Linked DNA regions of Thermotoga maritima MSB8. The protein of the gene in region 2 interacts with the protein of the main gene of each other region in a pairwise test. Links are inferred from orthologs where the notes say so. Each region holds a gene or a part of one and is shown on either strand. Other genes may lie near its edges. The genes, in order: TM_RS02065 and cheA.

The links.
Region 1: the proteins of cheA (region 2) and TM_RS02065 interact in binary tests that used the Escherichia coli proteins (3 or more experiments, as listed by UniProt). The link is inferred for Thermotoga maritima MSB8 from one-to-one orthologs.

What each region holds. Positions count from the first base shown.
Region 1 is NC_000853.1:422,497-432,398, reverse strand. What follows is about bases 4,077-7,075. They hold TM_RS02065 (protein-glutamate methylesterase/protein-glutamine glutaminase), read right to left. Parts: upstream 6,094-7,075; coding sequence 5,059-6,093; downstream 4,077-5,058. Other genes in these bases: TM_RS02055 (2-oxoacid:acceptor oxidoreductase family protein), read right to left, coding at 6,519-7,075; TM_RS02060 (diacylglycerol kinase family protein), read right to left, coding at 6,056-6,538; TM_RS02070 (peptidoglycan DD-metalloendopeptidase family protein), read right to left, coding at 4,230-5,045; TM_RS02075 (DUF523 domain-containing protein), read right to left, coding at 4,077-4,233. Outside these bases: iolG (inositol 2-dehydrogenase), read right to left, coding at 1-346; iolN (3-dehydro-scyllo-inosose hydrolase), read right to left, coding at 351-1,322; iolM (scyllo-inosose 3-dehydrogenase), read right to left, coding at 1,333-2,520; TM_RS02080 (ROK family transcriptional regulator), read right to left, coding at 2,471-3,622; more of TM_RS02075, read right to left, coding at 3,784-4,076; more of TM_RS02055, read right to left, coding at 7,076-7,121; TM_RS02050 (2-oxoacid:ferredoxin oxidoreductase subunit beta), read right to left, coding at 7,118-7,918; TM_RS02045 (deoxycytidylate deaminase), read right to left, coding at 7,915-8,424; TM_RS02040 (P-II family nitrogen regulator), read right to left, coding at 8,568-8,909; TM_RS02035 (ammonium transporter), read right to left, coding at 8,923-9,902. UniProt on the Escherichia coli protein: Involved in chemotaxis. Part of a chemotaxis signal transduction system that modulates chemotaxis in response to various stimuli.
Region 2 is NC_000853.1:722,325-732,227, forward strand. What follows is about bases 95-3,094. They hold cheA (chemotaxis protein CheA), read right to left. Parts: upstream 2,603-3,094; coding sequence 587-2,602; downstream 95-586. Other genes in these bases: cheY (chemotaxis protein CheY), read right to left, coding at 95-122; cheW (chemotaxis protein CheW), read right to left, coding at 126-581; TM_RS03595 (competence/damage-inducible protein A), read right to left, coding at 2,599-3,094. Also shown: more of cheY, read right to left, coding at 1-94; more of TM_RS03595, read right to left, coding at 3,095-3,825; TM_RS03600 (protein-L-isoaspartate O-methyltransferase), read left to right, coding at 3,868-4,821; TM_RS03605 (ABC transporter ATP-binding protein), read right to left, coding at 4,785-5,462; TM_RS03610 (FtsX-like permease family protein), read right to left, coding at 5,468-8,026; 16S rRNA (guanine(527)-N(7))-methyltransferase RsmG, read left to right, coding at 8,074-8,760; TM_RS03620 (lipoate--protein ligase family protein), read left to right, coding at 8,757-9,467; rsmI (16S rRNA (cytidine(1402)-2'-O)-methyltransferase), read left to right, coding at 9,469-9,903. UniProt on the Escherichia coli protein: Involved in the transmission of sensory signals from the chemoreceptors to the flagellar motors. CheA is autophosphorylated; it can transfer its phosphate group to either CheB or CheY.

The DNA.
Region 1 (9,902 bases), 300 kb from region 2 along the record:
GAATCACATCTGCTTTTTTCGTCTCTTCGATCATCCTGTCCACATCCGCAAGATTCAGTGAGAGGGGTTTCTCACAGAAGACATGCTTTTTCGCTTTTGCACAGGCAATCACAAGTTCGGAGTGGGTATTCGTGCTGGAGCACACGAGGACCGCGTCCACGTTCGGATCTTCGATCAGTTCGTGTGGATCCTTGTAGGCCTTTTCCACACCGAGCTTTTCCTTCATTTCTCTCAAACGATCTTCTCTGACATCAGATATCGCATAGAGAATCGCATCATCGATCATCTTCAAATTCTCGGCGTGTATCGTTCCAATCCTTCCAAGGCCTATAACACCTATTCTCACGCTCTCATCCCCAGAGGTTTCCAGCGGTGTAGAGGTTTCTCCAGCCTTCTGTGAGGGGTTCTTTTGTGAGCGCTTCGAGCTCCTCTTTCGGCCTCTGGGAAAGCATCTCAGCGGGTGGCAGTTTCCCCGCCGGGAACCTTTCCATTATGTCTCTCACGAGTTTTTCCAGGTAATCAAGGAGAGCTTCTACCCCTTCCTTAGCTTTTTCCGCAGAAGCCAGAGTAGCCTTTCCTACAACTCCCTCGGGGTACGCCACGACCTCTATCGGTCCACCTCCAACGTGTCCATACCAGGCAATCGGTCTGTGAAGAAGATTTCCCGCTTTGTCGATGTGTCCTTCCGGAAGGAAACCCTTTGGTTCGGTGTCCACAGCCCACTCCTGATGCATGAACTCCGGGAAAAGAGCAAGACTCCAGGATGTTTCCACCTCGTCCGCGTGAATGAACGGTGTTTCGTACGGTCCTCCTTCTTCCTTCGTCTTGAATTTGTCCTGTATAGCGTGGTACCAGTTCAGATTGATGATTATGGCGGGAACCTGGAAAATTTTAGCGAATTTGTGTATTGCTATAGGAATCACGAACTCCTGGCCGTGGCCGTTGAGGAGTATCTGTTTTCTGAAACCGGTGTTCCAGAATCCTGCTATGACACTCACCAGATAATCTATGAACGCCTCGTCCTTCACCGGAACTGTTCCTGGCATTCCTATATGATGGTAAGGATGGTAACCGTACCAGATCGGCTCGGCAACAGTACAGCCTGTCTTCAGCGCGACCTGCTCGGCCATTCTTGTGACAAGAAAGGTATCCTCCCCTGTTGGTGCGTTCGGGCCGTGGTTCTCCGTGCTCCCCACAGGGATTATGATGAGATCGCACTGTTTGAGTCTTTCCCTTATTTGCTTCATCGTCATCGTCTGAAAATACACCCCGGTTGGCCTTTCCATGTGTCCTCCTTCAGGAGGAATCTGCCATTTACCCATATATCTCACCTCACTCGTTCAGCATGGTAACCTTCACCAAAGATTTGTCAGTCTGAAGTCTCTTTATGTATTCAGGTATCTCCTCCATTGAAACCGTTTTGGATATGATCTTCGTCATATCCATGCCGGATGCCATCAGGCTGATCACACGTGGAAATGTCCCGTGTCCCGAATGTCCTTGAGATCCCACAATCTGAGCTCTCCTCACTTGGAAAACCTCACCGGTGAGAGGTATTTTTGCATCGGCCCGCGCTACGATCGCCACTGTGGCATTGATACCGCGAGCCCTCCAGATCACCTCTTCTATCTGAGGCCAGACGAGCTGAGGAACTCCAGTAGCCTCAAGAAAGAGTTTTGCTCCAAGGCCGTTGGTGTAATCGAGAACCGCCTCAACAAAATTCTCTTTGGTGGGGTCTATCACGTGATCCGCTCCGAGTTCTTTTGCCAGATTTCTCCGAACCTCCGAAGGTTCAGAAAGAATCACCTTTGAAGCACCAGCGTGTTTCAGGATCGCAACGGCCGCGAGCCCAATAGGACCTCCTCCCAGAATCACCACGTTGTCGCCCGGTCTGATACCCCCACCTCTTACGATCACAGCGTTGTAAGCAACAGATGTGGGCTCCACAAGACTTCCTGCGAGGAATAGTCTGTCACCTTCGTACACTCCTTCAAGTTCTCTGAGACTCCACGCATACTTTGCGTCCACTTTTACATACTCCGCAAACGCTCCATCCACATTGAACCCAAGTTCGTTGAGATTTTCGCAGTGGTTAGGAAATCCTTCCGCACACGGTCTGCAATGGCCACACCAGAGCATCTCTTCCGCACAGACAGGTTCCCCAATTTCGAATCTTTTGTTTGTTCTTCTATTTATGGCTTCCGGTCCCGCTTCAACCACAACTCCCGAGAACTCGTGACCCAAAGTGACAGGAAAACCGGTGAGACCTGGGTAGAGAATGTAACCTTCTTCATCAGTTTGAGCCATATGGACATCACTTCCACAGATTCCACAGGCTTTCACCTTGATTATGATTTCCGTGGGTTTTTCGATTCTTGGTTCTGGTACCTCTTCCACCCTCACTTCCGGATATCTCCAAACCTTGCTACCGAGCCAGGTGAGTTTCCCCTCAATGTCTTTTGGACCGAGCTTAAACTCCGGCCTTGGATCCCACTTCGCGTGAAGCCTGACAGCCCTCATACTTTCCCCCTCCTTTTAACCCCAGGATATTTTCAATCACAAAAAGAGCCCCACCGATCGCAACTCCGTATTCCTCGATTTCTCCTTTTCTGATCTCAACATCCTTCAATATATCCTCGGGAACGATCTTTGAGACAACCGACCTCACTACAGCCGAGATTTTTTCAAATTGATGGAGTCCTATTCCTCCTTTTATGATGACAACGTCTGGATCGAAAAGTACAATCGCATTCGCGACAGCGACTCCAAAGTGTTCCAGGTTCTTTTTTATCTCGTTGTGGCGTTTTTCAAATACCCATTCAGGACTTTTTCCAAATCTTTTACTCATAGAAAAACCAGAGAACCACTCTTCCAGATGTCCAAAACCCTTTTCGAGTACTATCTCCTTTTCCTTTGACCAGTCCGTAACAATGTGCCCGAACTCCCCTGCTTTCCCCCTCGCCCCCCTGAAGATCTTTCCATCGTAAACAATTCCCGATCCAATTCCCCAGCCGACAGAAATGAGCAAGACACACCTGAATCCTCGTCCAGCTCCTATCTTTGCCTCCGCGAAAGCATCCAGATTCGCGTTATTTTCGACAAAAACGGGATATCCAAAAGTTTTCTCCAGCTCCTCTTTTAGATCCCAATCTGTGACATCGAAAGCCGGAATACGCTTTACAAGATGATCTTCATCGACAGTGCCCGGTATTCCAATTCCTATTCCAAGAATCCTCTCATAGACAAGAAATGGATGGATCACCTTTTTTATCAATTCAAGCAACTTCCTCTTGTCCAGGTTTGAGGGTAAAAGTATGTGCTCCTTGTTCAAAACATTTCCAACCAGATCGGTGAGCACAGCGTCGATTTTCGTGCCGCCGATATCCACACCTATGACGTATCTGCTCTCCGGAACAAAAGAAAGCAAAACGGGCTTTCTTCCACCTTTGGAAGAACTTTCTTTCCTTCCCGCTTCTTTGACGAAACCCAGTTCTATAAGCCTGTTCACAGCCTTAGACACCACTGGCTTACTTATCCCAAGAGCTCTGCTGATATCCACCCTTGAAATGTCGCTTCCAGCCATTATCATTTGAAGAACTGTCTTTTCCATTTCATTCAGCATTTTTCCATTCCTTTCGTTTGTTATCGTTAACTAACCAACCACATTATAATCAATTTGTCAACTATAAGAAAAATTAGAAAAAAAGAGGAAACAAAAGTTTCCTCGGGTTAAAGGAGAATATTTTTATGGGATCATTTCACATCAAGTAGAATCATCGTTATTCACAAATCACCTGGTATCTCTGTTTCGTCCAGTACCTCCACACCGTTTCTTTCCAGAACGAAAGCGGTAACTCCCTTTCCCGGAACCAATCTTCCGGAAAAACTTCCATCGTAGACAAATCTTTTTCCACAGGAGGGACTTTTAGATTTCAGAATGGCGAGATCCACTTTCAGAAGGCGAGCAACCTTGAGGGTGGTTTCCGCGCCTCTTAAAAAATTCTCAGTTCTGTCGCTTCCAAACTCATCGAGAACTCTTTCCTTCCCGGTCCATCCACAGCCTCCATAAATCTCACACCGGGGCCTTGGGGTTGGAAGACCACCAAGTTGCTCGGGACAAACAGGTATCAGATCGTGCCTTTTCAGCAGCGAAAGAACTCTTTCATCTGCCACCGAACGCCCGTCGTATCTTGTGGGAAGTCCCAGAAGACACGCGCTTACCAGGATCTTCATTCTCCACCAGTTCCTATGAGCTCTTTTTTCAACACCCAGATCTGGTTTGGCAGGTAATTGATCGGATTCACGGCTTTCTGATTCACTCTAACCTCGAAATGAAGGTGAGGCCCTGTACTCAAGCCGGTGTTTCCCACCCTTCCTATTATCTGACCTTTCTTTACGTACTGACCCTCGTAGACATCTATTTGGGAAAGATGCCCGTATATGTGTTCGTAAGAAGCGGATTTTATTTTTATCATGAGGCCGTACCCACCGTTTTTCCCGGCAAACTCCACCACTCCGCTTTCGGCGGCGAATATGGGTGTACCCTCCGGTGCCGATATATCAACTCCTGAGTGAAAGGAATATTTCCCGGTTATGGGGTGAATCCTCCAGCCAAAACCGGAGGAAATGACACCATAAACAGGCCAGATGAAAAATTTCTCGTCGTTGAACGCCTTTCCAATGATACTTTCAGGTATGAACAGCTTCTGTCCCGCATATATGGTGTAAGACTTAAGCTGATTCGCTTCCTTTATGAAAGTAGCGGTTGTGAAGAACCTTTTTGCAATAGCATCGAGGGTATCTCCTTTTTTCACTGTGTAAAGGTAGCCAGGCGGCTGAGGAATTACGATCTCCTGCCCCACTCTGAGGCTGTGAGGATCGAGTCCGGGATTCCAGTCAAGAAGGAGAGAGGGGGAAATCCCAAAGTTGAGGGAAATACTGTAAAGGGTGTCGTTCTTCTGGACCTTGTAATGAATCAGGAAGTAGGATGAAAATCCGTACACGAAAAAGACAACCAGAAAAAGCAAAAAGAAGCCTCTCTTCATCCTCCTCATCCTTTCATACGAGTTCTATCAGCTTCTCAGGTATTTTATAGGCCGGAAGGACGTAATCAGCGTAACCTTCCTCGATCACCGATTTGGGCATTCCAAAGACGACACATGTTTCTTTGTCCTCGGCTATTACCGTTCCACCGTAAAACTTGACCTTGAATGCTCCCTTGGTGCCATCTTTGCCCATACCCGTGAGAATCACAGCTATCGTTTTGGATTTGTATATCTCCGCTGCTTTGTCGAGGGTGAAATCCACCGCTGGCCTCACGTTGTTTATTTTATCAGACTTGTCCAGGAAGAAAAAAACCTTGCCGTTCTGGGCCTTCAAACCAAGGTGAAAGTCCCCGGGAGCGATATAAACAAAACCGGGCTTGACCTCTTCTCCATCTTCGGCCTCTTTCACGGTGAGTTCAGAGGTGCTATCCAGCCTCATTGCGAGCGATTTTGTGAAACCAGGAGGCATGTGCTGGACCACAACTATTGGAGCTGGGAAGTTTTTCGGAAGGTTTGGGATGATCATATCGAGCGATCTGGGCCCTCCGGTTGAGGAACCTATAACCACGATTTTCCCACTTACAGCTGGTTTGGTTATGGTGAGCCGTGAAACCTTCGGCTTAAAGAGGAGAGTGCGTGGATCCACGTTCATTGCCTGTCTGATTTTCTCCAGAAGTTCCGGGGCAACTTGTCTGAAGGTGAGAGAAATCGAACCGTGTGGCTTGGTGATGAAATCCACCGCACCGTTTCTGAGAGCTTCTATTGTGATCGCCGCACCTTCTTCCGTCAAACTGCTCACCATGATGACTCGTGTGGGAGCTTTTTTCATGATGAGCTTCAGCGCTTCAATACCGTTCAGATTCGGCATTTCGATGTCCATGGTTATGACGTCTGGTTTGAGCTCTATAGCTTTTTCAACGGCTTCCAAACCGTCTTTAGCGAACCCCACTACTTTCATGTCCGGCTGAGAATCTATGATGTCCTTGAGTACCATTCTCATGAACGCCGAGTCATCTACTACCAGTACTCTTATCACCCTGTCTGTCATTTCTGTACCTCCTCATGGAAAAAGAGATTACAGGAAAGAATATCAAAACACCAGAAACGAAGAACTTGGCAAACGAAGGTTCCCAGGAGAAAAGAGCTTTTCCCAGTATCAAAATACCCACAACCACTGAAAAAAGTGAATACCAGAGAACCACACCGGCCGCTATATCTTTCACGAGCTTTACCGATTCACTGTACTCCTTGAAGAAAAGATCGAGAAATTTTTCCACCACCGTGTTGAGAAGCTCCGCTCCAATGACAGAGAATATGGCAAAGTATATCCACAAAAGATCATTCGCACTCAACGGCAAAAAGAGAGAAAAAATAGCCACAACGATCCCTATGAAGAAATGTATTTTGAGATTTCTTTCCAGTTTTAAGGCATTTTCTATTCCTTCAAAGGCGTTTTTGAAGGACTTCAAAATATTATTCGAATCCCGCTGCAAGCCTCTTCCACACCCTCTCTGTTTTTATCTTGAACTGTTTTTCGAACATGTTGTAGCCGAACTCCAAAGCCTTCAAGTTTATGTCCCACAGAGGCCTCCTCACGTGATCTTTCAGTGCTCTTTTCAAAGAATCGAGCTTCACTATGTTACAAACTTTGGCAAGTACCCCCACCATTATGACGTTAGAAACCATAGCCGTCTTGAATTCTGAAATGGCCCTTTCTGTAGCGGGTACAAACAGAATCTTTCGGGTTATTCTCTTTACGAAGTCAGGAACGTTCTTCACAAAAGTTTGATCGAGAATGACCACACCGTTTACTTTCACCGACTTGTAAAGCTCGTCCATCGCTTTCTGATGAAGAATACACACAATGTCGAAATATTCACTCTCTGGATAGTCTATCGGTGAGTCGTCGTAAAGCACGTCGCAGTAACTGACATCTCCTCTCACCTGAGCGCTGTAAGACTGCGTTTGGACAACCCATTTACCTTCATAAACGAGAGCCTTCGCGAGTATCAAACCCGCCAGTATGTTTCCCTGTCCGCTGATACCCGCTATTCGTATGGAAACAGGCTCTGTCATTCCATCGCACCTTCTTTTCTGGTCAAACGCCTGTAAACAGTCAGAAAGTCTTCTTTTTCTTCCTCACGGAAGATTCCTATCTTTATTTTACCTTCTTCGGGTCGTTCCAGAAAACACGTGTTGTTCTTGAAGTATTCCATCATCTGATGAGGTTCGGGCATGCCGTTGTACCGTCCAAAGTAGGTGTGACAGTTCGTTAGAACGTCAACAACAGAAATTCCCCGGTGCTGAAGGGCCTTTTTTAGGACTCTCACCAGGTGATCGTAGTGATAAACGGTACTTCTCGCAACGAAAGTGGCTCCAGCGGAGAGAGCTATCTCCACCGCGTCGAACGGTTTTTCAAAGGCCCCAAGAGGAGTTGTCGAAGTCTGATAATACTGAGGAGTCGTTGAAGAAACCTGGCCACCTGTCATGCCGTATATCATGTTGTTGAAAATGACAACGGTTATATCTATGTTCCTCCTACACGCGTGTATGAAATGGTTCCCACCTATCGAGAGAATGTCTCCGTCTCCTCCCATCACAACCACTTCGAAATCCGGCTTTGCCAGCTTCACTCCCGTTGCGAAGGCGATTGCCCTTCCATGAAGGGTGTGCAGTGTGTTGAAATCGAGGTACCCTGTGGCCCTCGAGGAACAGCCGATTCCAGACACCACAGCCACTTTTTCTTTCGGAAGTGCGAGGTCATCTACGGCTTCCAGGAACGCTTTCAAGACTATTCCGTTCCCACAACCCGGGCACCAGACACTCGGCCACCTGCCCGGCCTGAGGTAAGAAATGAGTCTTTCCGTTTTCACATCTCATCACCTACAAAACGAACACTTTCCACTCCCGTGAACTTGAAGAAGAAATCTGTCAGAGGATCAGGATAATCCTTCTCGTAAACGACTCTCTTTATTCCAGCGTTAACTATGAGTCTTGCACAGATTGAACACGGTTTGTGCGTGACATATATGGTAGCACCGTTGACCGCTATACCGAACTTTGCCGCTTGCATCAATGCGTTCTGTTCCGCGTGGAGCGCGTAGCATATCTCCTGGTGTTCTCCAGAATTTATTTCAAGGTCATCGCGGATACATCCGATTTCGTTGCAGTGGGGAAATTTTGAGGGGGGCTGATTGTATCCGGTGGCGAGGATTCTGTGATCTTTCACAATCACAGCTCCCACTTTTCTGTGAACACAGGTCGATCGCTCACTAACCATCCTGGCAATCCTCATGAAGTAGGAGTCCCAGGATTCTCTGCTATCTGGTTTCTTCTCTATTTTCAGATTGTTCAGATATTCCTCCAGCCTGTCTTTCACAAACTCACCCTTATGAGATTGTATCACAAACAAAAGCGAGGGCTTTACGTGCCCTCGCCTTCTGTAGTATAATTTCAATCCCAGACGTCGTTTCAAGGGAGGCCGAAAAAAGGGGAGGAGGTTTCTCCTCCCGAAAGGAAACCTTATCCTATGGCCTCCCGTCCTCTTTCTCCCGTTCTGATCCTAATGCAATCCAGCAGATCCAGCACAAAAATTTTCCCATCTCCTATGTTTCCTGTCCTTGCCCCTTTTTGAATCGCCTCGATAGTTGGTTCAACGAATTCTTCATTGACCGCTATGAGAAGCATCACCTTTTTGAGAAGATTCACCTCTTCTACTTCACCTCGATACGTTTCTGTGTATCCCTTCTGTTGACCACATCCAAGAACGTTCATGACAGTCATCTTGTAAACCTGTGCATCGAAAAGTGCCTTTTTCACATCCGGTAACTTGTGGGGTTGTATAACAGCTATGATCAGTTTCATACTGTCACCTCCTTCATCTTGTGGTGAAGATTTCAAAATCAGCGTATCCTTCCATGCCGTGCTCCTCTATATCCAGCCCCTTCAACTCTATGTCTCTGTCTACCCTCAAACCAATTGTCTTTTTGATGAACCAGAAAACAAGGAAACTGGTCACTACCGTCCAGGCAAACACACTGACCACCCCCAGAAACTGAACTCCAAGTTGATGCACTCCTCCTCCGAAGAAGAGTCCGTTCACATCCCCCATCCCGCTTGCAAGAGCGTACTTGCTCTCCGCAAAGAGTCCCACGGCGAGAGTCCCCCAAGCACCGTTGACACCATGAACGGATATGGCCCCAACGGGATCGTCGATTTTCAAAACTTTGTCGAAGAACTCAACCGCAAACACTACGATCACCCCTCCGATCGCTCCTATGATCAAAGAACTCACAGGAGACACCACAGCACACGGTGCGGTGATGGCAACAAGGCCAGCAAGAGCACCGTTCATCGTCATACTCGCATCCGGCTTTCCATATTTTGCCCATACGGTGACCATTGCAGCGAGTGCTCCAGTGGCAGCAGCGAGGTTGGTGTTCAATATGATCATCCCTATCGCACCGTTCGTTCCGGCAAGAGTGCTTCCTCCATTGAACCCGAACCATCCAAACCATAGGATGAAGGTTCCGAGAGCAGCAAGAGGAATGTTGTGCCCTGGAATAGGCTTGGGATTACCTTGACTGTCGTACTTTCCAAACCTGGGACCAAGAAGGGATGCACCTATCATGGCAGCCCATCCACCAACAGAATGAACAACTGTGGAACCTGCAAAATCGATAAAACCTTTCTGTGCAAGCCATCCTCCTCCCCAGATCCACCTTCCAACAACCGAATAGATGATTCCTGTTATGAAACCTGTGTAAGCGAGGTACGCGGGAAACTTAGTGCGCTCTGCCATCGCTCCGGACACAATCGTCGCGGCCGTACCTGCGAAAGCCATCTGAAACATCCACA
Region 2 (9,903 bases):
TCAACGGCTTCACGACCGTTTGTTGCTTCCCCTGCAACTTCGTATCCCGCTTTTGTGATGATATCTTTCAACATCATCCTCATGAACGCTGCATCATCGACTATCAAAACTCTCTTTCCCATCTTTTACACACCCTCCTTAACGGTTATTTCTTCGATTATCTTGTCGATATCCAGATAGATGATGAGCCTTCCGTCGGTTTTTACAAGACCCTTTGATTTTTTACCGAATTTATCGGACACATTTGTCAAATCGAGCTGATTCTCGGTTATTCTCAGGACTCCCAGGACTCTATCAACAAGAAATCCCACTTCTACATCCTTCGTTCTGGCGACAATTATACTCTTCATCTTTTGCTCGTCGAATGAAATACCCAGAATCTTCGCAAGGTTCACCACAGGAATGATTCTTCCTCTTAGATTGATCACACCCTCTACGAAGTGTCTTGATTTTGGCACAGGTGTTATATCGGATTTCTCAATCACCATTTCTATGTTGTCGACATCAAAAGCCAGTGCCTGTTCATCTATTTCGAAAGATAGAACTTCGAACTCTTTCAAAGCATCCGCCAATGTTTTCACCCCCGTTATACAATGCCGGAGACGTTGATTATCAGCGCTATACTACCATCACCGAGAATAGCTGCTCCGCTGAATTCCTTCACCTCAGAGAACACCTTTCCAAGAGATTTTATCACGATATCGTCCTGACCGAGAAGATCGTCTACGACGATACCGTACTTCCTGTTTCCTACCCTCACAATAACCGCTTCCATCTCCTCCAGTTCTTCTTTGTGCTCTATTTGAAGCACTTCCCACAGACGGTAAACGGGTATCACTTCTCCTCTTATGACTATCACATCTCTGTCCTGAACTCTTTGAATATCCTCTTTTGAAATGCTGAGTATTGTGTCTATGTTCGCTATCGGAATCGCGTAGACGAGATTGTTGACTTTGACGAGGAGCGCCTGAATGATGGCCAGAGTGAGCGGTAGTCTTATCGTAACTTTTGTTCCTTTATCTTTCTCGCTTTCTATGCTTATGCTACCATTCAAAGATTCCACCACATTTTTCACGACATCCATTCCCACGCCTCTTCCGGAGACTTCTGAGACTTTTTCCTTTGTGGAGAATCCCGGAACGAAGAGGAAGTTCAGAATCTCCTGATCAGAAAGGGTAGCGGCCTTTGATTCATCTATGAGTCCCTTTTCTATGGCTTTTCTGATGATCTTTTCCTTGTCTATACCCCTTCCGTCATCTTCGACTTCTATTACCACGTTGTTTCCCTCGTGACGTGCCGAGAGAATGAGTGTTCCAATGGGGGGTTTTCCTTTGGCTATTCGTTCTTCTTTGGGTTCTATACCGTGGTCGATGGCGTTTCTCAGGAGATGGAGCAGGGGTTCGCCAATTTCTTCAACGAACGTTCTGTCGAGCTCTGTGTCTTCTCCTCTCATGATGAAATTCACTTCTTTGTTCATCTTTTTGGCAAGGTCTCTCACCATTCGAGGGAATCTGTTGAAAACAAAGGAGATGGGAACCATTCTGATCTTCATCACAACATTCTGAAGGTCTAAGGTGATCCTGCTGAGATGAGACAAACTCTCATCCAGTTCTTTTATGTTGTATTTCTTGAGCGTTTCCAGTATTCTGCTCCTTGCGATGACCAGTTCTCCCATCAAATCCATCAAATTGTCCAGTTTCTCTATATCTACCCTGACTGTTTGCGAAATAACCTTTTTTCTTTCGGCCTTTTCCTCAGTTTTTTCAGTTTTCTCTTCTTTCTCGGTTCTTTTCTCAGCCCCTGATTCTTCGGTGACGGCGGTTACTTCTTTTATTATTACCCTCTCTATATCGGCGATGCTTGACAGAGCTTCAGAGAGTTTCTCCAGATCCACAGGGGAGATTACGAAGAGTTCCACTTCGTTTTCGAATTTCTCTTCTTCTATCTCTTCAACCGAAGGAATCGTTCTCACAACTTCACACTTCAGTTCTTCAAGCTTGTGGAAAACGAGGTAAATCCTGGCGGATTTCAACTGCGTTCCTTCTTTGAGAATCACTTTAATATAAAACGTTTTGAAACCCTTGTTTCTCGCTTCCTGAAGAACGTGGGCAACTTCTTCAGGAAGAACTACGACTTCTTCATTGCTTGTTGATTCTCCTTTGTGTTCTTCCTCACCCTTTGTTTCCGTTTCATTTTTGATTTCTGAAGGCTTCTCTTTTCCCGATGATGCAAAGCTTTTTATGGTGTCGGAGAACACGTCTATGTTTTCTCCGATGTCGTCACTTCCCTCGGAGACGATCTTATCAACCATTCTGGTTATCATATCGACCCCCGCGAAGATCTTATCGAGGAGATCGGAAGTTATCTTTATCTCGCTGTTTCTGGCTTTATCGAGGATGTTTTCTAAGGTATGGCAGAGCTTCGCCATACTGGAAAACCCCATTGTACCTGCCATTCCTTTCAGGGTATGAAGAGCCCTGAACGCTTCGTTTATGAGTTCCATATCTTCGGGATTTTTCTCCAATTCGAGGAGGGTATCGTTCAGATTTTGAAGGTATTCTTTTGTCTCATCGACAAACACTCCGAGATATTCTTCCATCATACTCTTTCACGCCCCTTCAAGTATTTTCTGAGGTTTTCCAGGGCCATCATAGCGGATCTGGTTCTTATCATGTTTCGATCGCCTGTAAAATTATACCTCATAGTAATGTGTTCATGTTCAAAGATATCTATGAAAACTGTACCTACGGGTTTCTCCGGAGTACCACCTGATGGGCCTGCTATTCCGGAGATAGAGACGCAGATATCTGCACCGGTGAGTTTTTTTAGCCCCTCCGTCATCTCCTGTACACATTCTTCGCTCACCGCACCGTGTTTTTTGAGAGTGTCCTCTCTAACACCGAGGATGTGTTTTTTCAGATCGTTGCTGTAGGCTACCACACCTCCTATGAAAACCTCTGAAGCCCCCGGCACGTTCACCACCAAAGATGAGAGCATGCCACCCGTGCAGGATTCTGCAACGGCGAGCGTTTTTTTCCTGTCTTTCAGGAGTCTAACCACGACTTCTTCCATCTTTTCGTCGTTTACACCGTAGAGGTGTTCGCCAGTCTTATCGAGAATCTTTTTCACCATCTCGTCCAGATATTCTTTGTTCTTCATATGGGTGGTCAATCTGAGTCGTACTCCTTCTACATGATCGGCCATGGTGGCTACTTCCACTATGTTCTGGGAGTAAAGAATATCTTTCAAAAGATCTTCGAGAACGGCTTCGGGAATGCTGTAGTATTTCAAAACAACCTGATACAGGGCATCTGGAGTTCTCAATCGATCTTTCAGTGCGTTGAACATGGGGATCAGCTCTCTGGGAGGTCCCGGCAGGAGAATCACGATTTTCCCATCCACAGTGAGGAGTTGTCCTGGAGCACTTCCCACAGGGTTGTCCAGAACTTCGGCACCGTCTATTACTAAAGCCTGTCTTTCAATGTTCTGCGGTATTTCAGAATGGTATTTTTTTATCTTCTCTTTTATCTTCGAGAGGAGTTCTTCATTGAGTTTGAGACTCCTGTTCAGCACTTTTGCGACTGCATCCCGGGTGAGATCGTCCTGTGTGGGGCCGAGTCCTCCTGTGAGGATGAGTAGATCGACCTTGAGAAGGAGGGTTTTCACTTCTTCTGAGATGGAGATCAAATCATCTCCTACCGTTGATACCTTGACAACTCTATATCCCAGATTCTTCAATTCCTGGCAGAGAAACTGTGCGTTTTTGTTGAGTATCAAACCTTCCAGCAGTTCACTTCCGATAGTGATGATCGCTGCTTTCTTCATACGATCCCTCCTCAGTGATATGATAACACACAGGGGGATGTTATGAGAGAAAAGCTCTTTTGGATTCTTAAAAAGTACGGTGTGAGCGATCACATCGCGAAGGCTTTTCTGGAAATACCCCGTGAGGAGTTCCTGACGAAGTCCTACCCACTCTCTTACGTTTACGAGGATATCGTTCTGGTTTCCTACGATGATGGAGAAGAATACAGCACTTCCAGTCAGCCCTCTTTGATGGCGCTGTTTATGGAGTGGGTGGGTCTGGACAAAGGAATGAGAGTCCTCGAAATAGGCGGAGGAACGGGTTACAACGCTGCCGTGATGAGCAGAGTTGTGGGTGAGAAAGGCCTTGTGGTCTCCGTGGAATATTCGAGGAAAATCTGCGAGATCGCGAAAAGGAACGTGGAACGCCTTGGAATAGAGAACGTTATTTTTGTCTGTGGCGATGGATACTACGGTGTTCCGGAGTTTTCCCCGTACGATGTTATCTTCGTAACAGTCGGTGTGGATGAGGTGCCGGAGACGTGGTTCACTCAACTCAAAGAAGGTGGGAGGGTGATAGTACCTATCAATTTGAAACTTTCAAGAAGACAGCCCGCTTTCCTGTTCAAAAAAAAGGATCCGTATCTTGTGGGAAACTACAAACTGGAAACCAGGTTCATAACGGCAGGGGGCAATCTCGGAAATCTTCTCGAGAGGAACAGAAAGCTTTTGAGAGAATTTCCATTCAACAGAGAGATCTTACTCGTACGTTCTCATATCTTCGTGGAGCTGGTGGATCTCCTCACCAGGAGACTCACAGAGATTGATGGAACGTTCTACTACGCTGGGCCAAACGGCGTGGTAGAGTTTCTCGATGACAGGATGAGAATCTACGGGGACGCTCCAGAGATAGAGAACCTTTTAACTCAGTGGGAAAGCTGCGGCTACAGGAGCTTCGAGTATCTCATGCTTCATGTGGGTTACAACGCTTTTTCACATATATCCTGTTCTATTTGACCGTCTCTTATTCTTATAACCCGGTCCGCTTTCTCTGCTATTCTTTCATCGTGAGTCACGACCACCAGTGTGGAATTCTCCTTCATTTCCATCAGAAGATCTATGATCATTCTCCCCGTCTCGTTGTCCAGAGCACCGGTGGGTTCATCTGCCCATATGACTTTTGGATTGTGGACGATGGCCCTCGCGATGGCGACACGCTGTTTTTCCCCTCCGGAGAGTTCTTCGGGGAACCTGTCGCACTTGTGAGCCAGCCCCACTTTCCTCAAGATTTCGAAGGCTCGTTCTCTTGCCTCTTTTCTGTTCACACCCAGAATGAGCAGAGGTAGTTCCACATTTTCAATGGCGGTGAGGACAGGAACGAGATTGAAGAACTGGAACACAAACCCCATGTTTTCCGCTCTGAACCTCGTTCTTTCCTCTTCTGAGAGCGTGTACAGGTCTGTTCCATGGATTATCACAGTTCCCCTTGTAGGGCGATCCACACCAGAAAGACAATTCAGAAGCGTTGTCTTTCCAGAACCGGAGGGGCCCAGTATCACAACAAACTCTCCCGTGTTTATTCTTAGATTTATACCCTTCAAGGCTGTTACTTTCTCTTTCCCATTGTATTCCTTCCACAGATTGTGAACCTCGATCAAAGCCTTCACTCTCCTTCCTTCATGGCTTCGAGTGGTGAGAGTTTTGACATCATGAGGCTCGGTATCACCATAACGGCTGAAGCAAGGGCGATCACTGTGAGGAGCGAAAGAAGGATAGAAGCTGTTGGTACGGAAACCATGAAAGTTCCGAGGCTTTCAGACATCGCTTCTGAAACGAAATACCCCATGAGAACACCTGAGACGGTACCTATGAGTATTCCTCCGAAGAGGAAGAAAAGGTGTTCTATCAGGAAAGAAGCTACCAGCTGGTTTATTTTCATCCCCACGGCACGGAGTGTTCCCATTATCTTTATCCTGGAAAAATACGATTTCAGAACGAAGAGTAAGAGCCCGGAGGAGGCGGATAAGAATCCAAACAGGAAAATGAACTTTATCACGCTGACGAGCCCCTCTATTCCGCTGTAGAGTTTTTTGAATTCTTCATCCAAAAAGAAAGGATAGGCAAACTTTGAAAAGTAAAACTGTTTCACGCTGGAAGCACTGCTCTCTTCAACTCTTCCAAGGAGCAGGGATAGGGGTTTTACGTCACTGGGAACGTTTGAAATCGGTGCAATCATGTCGATCGGAACCAGATAATCGTTCTTGTTGTAGATCCCCGCTACTTTAAACTTAACTTCTTTTCTTCCACCGAGCGGAAGGATGGACTTCAGAGTACCTGTTATTTCTTCAAGATCAACGGGATCTCCTATCAAGGCGGTATCAGAGGCTTCCAGAGATCTCGCAGATCCCCGGAGAAGCTTCAGCGTTGAGTTTCTAAAGAACGATTCATCAACGAAAGCGATCATTTTTTCTCCTCTTTCCGTTTTCAAAGTGTAGAGGTAAACTCTGGAAGGATCTTTCAGTTCCTCGTGGACGGGAAGAGATGTTTTCGCCAACAAGGACCTGAATGGATTTTCCAGAACCAGAAAGTTGTATCCAAAGAGTCCTCCTTTCACCTTTTCTTGAACGAATCGGTCCGCGCTGGCCGATAGTATATTGAAAACAGTGACGGAGAAAATCAGGAAAGCGAAGGTCAGGGAAACTGTGATGCCTTTCTTCGGAAAGCGCTGGACGTAGGACAATCCTATCAGTAGGGAAAGATTGCCCCTGGACATGAGGTTGTTGAAAACGTTTTTTGAAAGAAGAACCACCGAAAAAACCAGAAGAGTCACACCAAAGAAAATGGCGGACCCTTTGTTCAGAGATGAAAAGATGAAGGCTTTCTCACTTTGAAGATTCAAACTGGAAAAGAGCCCCATACCGAGATTCAAAGTACCGAGAGCCATCATGATGAATGGATTTCTGAGTTTGATGGCGATGATCAGTGACAGCAAAACCACAGAAAACACCCGAAGTTCGGAGAAGAAAAGAACGAAACTCAAAAGCACAGCAAAGATCACGAGTTTCCAAGAGACATCCAGCTGTTCTCTCATTTCTCTGTAAATGGGTGGTTTTCCCGTTATTTCTCTCGCTTTCAGAAAGAAAAGGAACATCGGGAAAAGAACCCCGAGTCCAAGGGAAAGAAGAAGTGTACTGATCGAAAGGTGAAATCCTATTTTATCAAAGTGGAAAAACGAAGATGAGATCACATCAACGACTTCCTGAAAACGACTCAAAAGAAACTTTCCGACGAAAATTCCGATCAACACACCCACTGATGCCGATATCAAAGAATACATGAATCCTTCCAAAAGCAGTATTCCCCACTCTTCCATCTTTCTTAGTCCTATCTTTCGCAGAGTCACGAGTGTGGAGCTCCTGTCTCTTATCACGTCCTCACAGAACATGTAAAAAACCAGGAAACCAACGAAGATCGAAATACCGGAAAAGGCGAGTGTCACGTAGGCAAGGGATTTGTTGATCGGAGATTTGAGAAAGCTGTACTTTATATTCCTCACCCTGAGATTTGTTTCTATGGTTGTTTCTTCGTGCTTTTCAACCGGAAGATCGTAGTGAAGGTAACACTTCGTGGGAAAAACTCCGTCAAAATCTTTCACGTTGATGAAAACAGTTCCCGAGAGGCTCGCCGATTCGCCTTTGAAATTCAAAAAACCTTTCTCACCGATTTTTACAACGGTGAATTCCTTACTCCCCGATGAGAAAAGCAGTGTGATTCTGTCTCCCACCTTCAAGTTCATCAGTTCTGCGATGGATTTTCCAACTAAGGCCTCTCCTGGATTCAAAGTCAGTGACTCGCCAACGAAATCTGAGAGGTATTCCGGTTCTGTGGCTATCACGAGAACGTCCAGAGTGCTGTTTAGCCTGGCGCTGTCTTCTGAGACCGGGAGAACACCTTTCACTTGTTTTTTCAGGTTTTCTATTTCAGAATCGTCGATTTTTGAGGTTGCAAATGAGAAAAAGAGAAAGGAAGGGCTTTTTGGCTCCGCCACGGCATCTGCGTTGCCGAAGTTTTCTTCTATCCTTTCCCATTTCCACACGTTTATCGAATCCGAAAGGGACAGCGCTCCCGTTACCAGTGACAAGCTGATGGCCAATCCTAAGATCACAACGAGGGAGATTTTCAAATTTTTTGTGAAGTTTCTCAGAGCGATTTTCAAGATCACAGATGTTCCCTCCACAAATGTTAGAATTTTCTTCGGAGGTGTCGCTTTTGGATTCAGTAAAGAACATTCTTCTCGAGTACGGACTGAGATTTCAAGAACCGCAGATAGAAAAGGTAGATAAGTACATTGAGGAACTCCTGGGAGTTCCCTACAATCTCACCGCTCACAGGGATTTAGACTCTGCTGTCCATAAAAATGTTGTAGAAATTCTCCTTCCTTTGAAAGAAGAACTGAAAGGGACACTCCTGGACGTGGGATCAGGCAATGGTGTCCCAGGGCTTATTTTAGCGATCTTTTTCTCGAAACTCAAGGTGGTACTTCTGGATTCAAGAGAAAAGTCGGTGAATTTCCTCAGAGGAGTGATAGAAAAGCTGGATCTGGAAAATGTCTCTGTTGTCAAAGAGAGGGCAGAGAACTTCTCTAAAGAGAGGCGAGAGGAATTCGATTACGTAACAGCCAGGGCCGTGGCGCGATTGAACGTTCTGGTGGAGATCTGCACTCCAGCACTGAAAACTGGTGGAAAACTTCTTTTCTACAAAGGACCTTCATACATAGAAGAGTTGAAAGAGGCGCAGAGAGCCATGAAAGAGCTGAAGGTGGAACTCGAAAAGGTACGAGAGTATTCTCTAAAAACCGGCGAAAGAAGGGCGCTATTGATACTCAGAAAATACGAGAGTTCTCCTGAAAAATATCCAAGGAGGGTGGGTGTACCATTCAAGAGGCCTTTGTTGTGATTGAAAAAGGTGTTTTTCCTGGAGCGTTGAACATGGCCATCGATAGTCTGATGGCGGAGTGGTCCGCGAATATGAACTCGGTGTTGTTCAGATTCTACGGTTGGAAAAGGCCCACCGTTTCTCTGGGTCGTTTTCAAAAGGAAGACGGAATAAACGTTCCTGATTGGATAGATGTTGTGAGAAGACCTTCCGGAGGCAGGGCTCTGCTCCATCACCGGGAGATCACCTATTGTTTAGCAGTCCCTAAAAAAATAAATTTTGGGAAGCTTTCTGTTTTGGAATTTCACAGGCTTGTACACAGTTTGATAAGGGACGCTCTTGTGGAAGCCGGGTTGCACGCCGAGTTGTCAAGCAAAAGGCGGGGAAACACGGCGCTTTGTTTTGATGCTCCGTCGAGGTACGAGATCGTTATCAACGGTGTCAAAGTGGTGGGAAGTGCCCAGTTCAGAACGGCCGAGTCCATCGTTGAACATGGATCCATAGTTTTGAAGCAGGATATCGATCTTCTGAAAACCATCTTTGGCGAGGACGTTCCTCCTTTGAAGGGCATCCTGGATCTCTACGATGTTGATGTGAAGGCTCTGGAAGAAAGAATCTTAGCGCAGTTTGAGAAGGTTTTCGGTACTTCGAGGAAGATACAGCTGGACAGCAGTATGTTGAAAGAAGCGAGGGAAAGATCCCCTCTTTATGAGGTGAGGAGGAGATAGTTTGGGGAAGCTGATCATAGTGGGAACACCTATAGGGAACCTCGAAGATATCACCATCAGGGCTTTGAAGACGCTCAGGGAGGTTGACCTGATACTTGCGGAGGACACCAGAAGAACAATGGTTCTTCTCAACAAATACAGAATAAAAAAACCGCTTCTTTCTTTCAACGAGAGGAACTCGAAGAAAAGAATAAAAGAAATTCTGCCGCTTCTCAAGGAAGGGAAGAAAGTAGCCATTGTCAGCGACGCGGGAATGCCGGTGATCTCCGATCCGGGATACAACCTCGTGGAGGAATGCTGGAGGGAAGGCATAGAGGTGGATATCGTTCCGGGACCGAGTGCTCTGACGAGTGCCGTCGCGGTGAGCGGATTTCCCGGCTCGAAGTTCATCTTCGAGGGTTTTTTGCCGCGCGGAAAAAACAGAAGAAGACTCCTC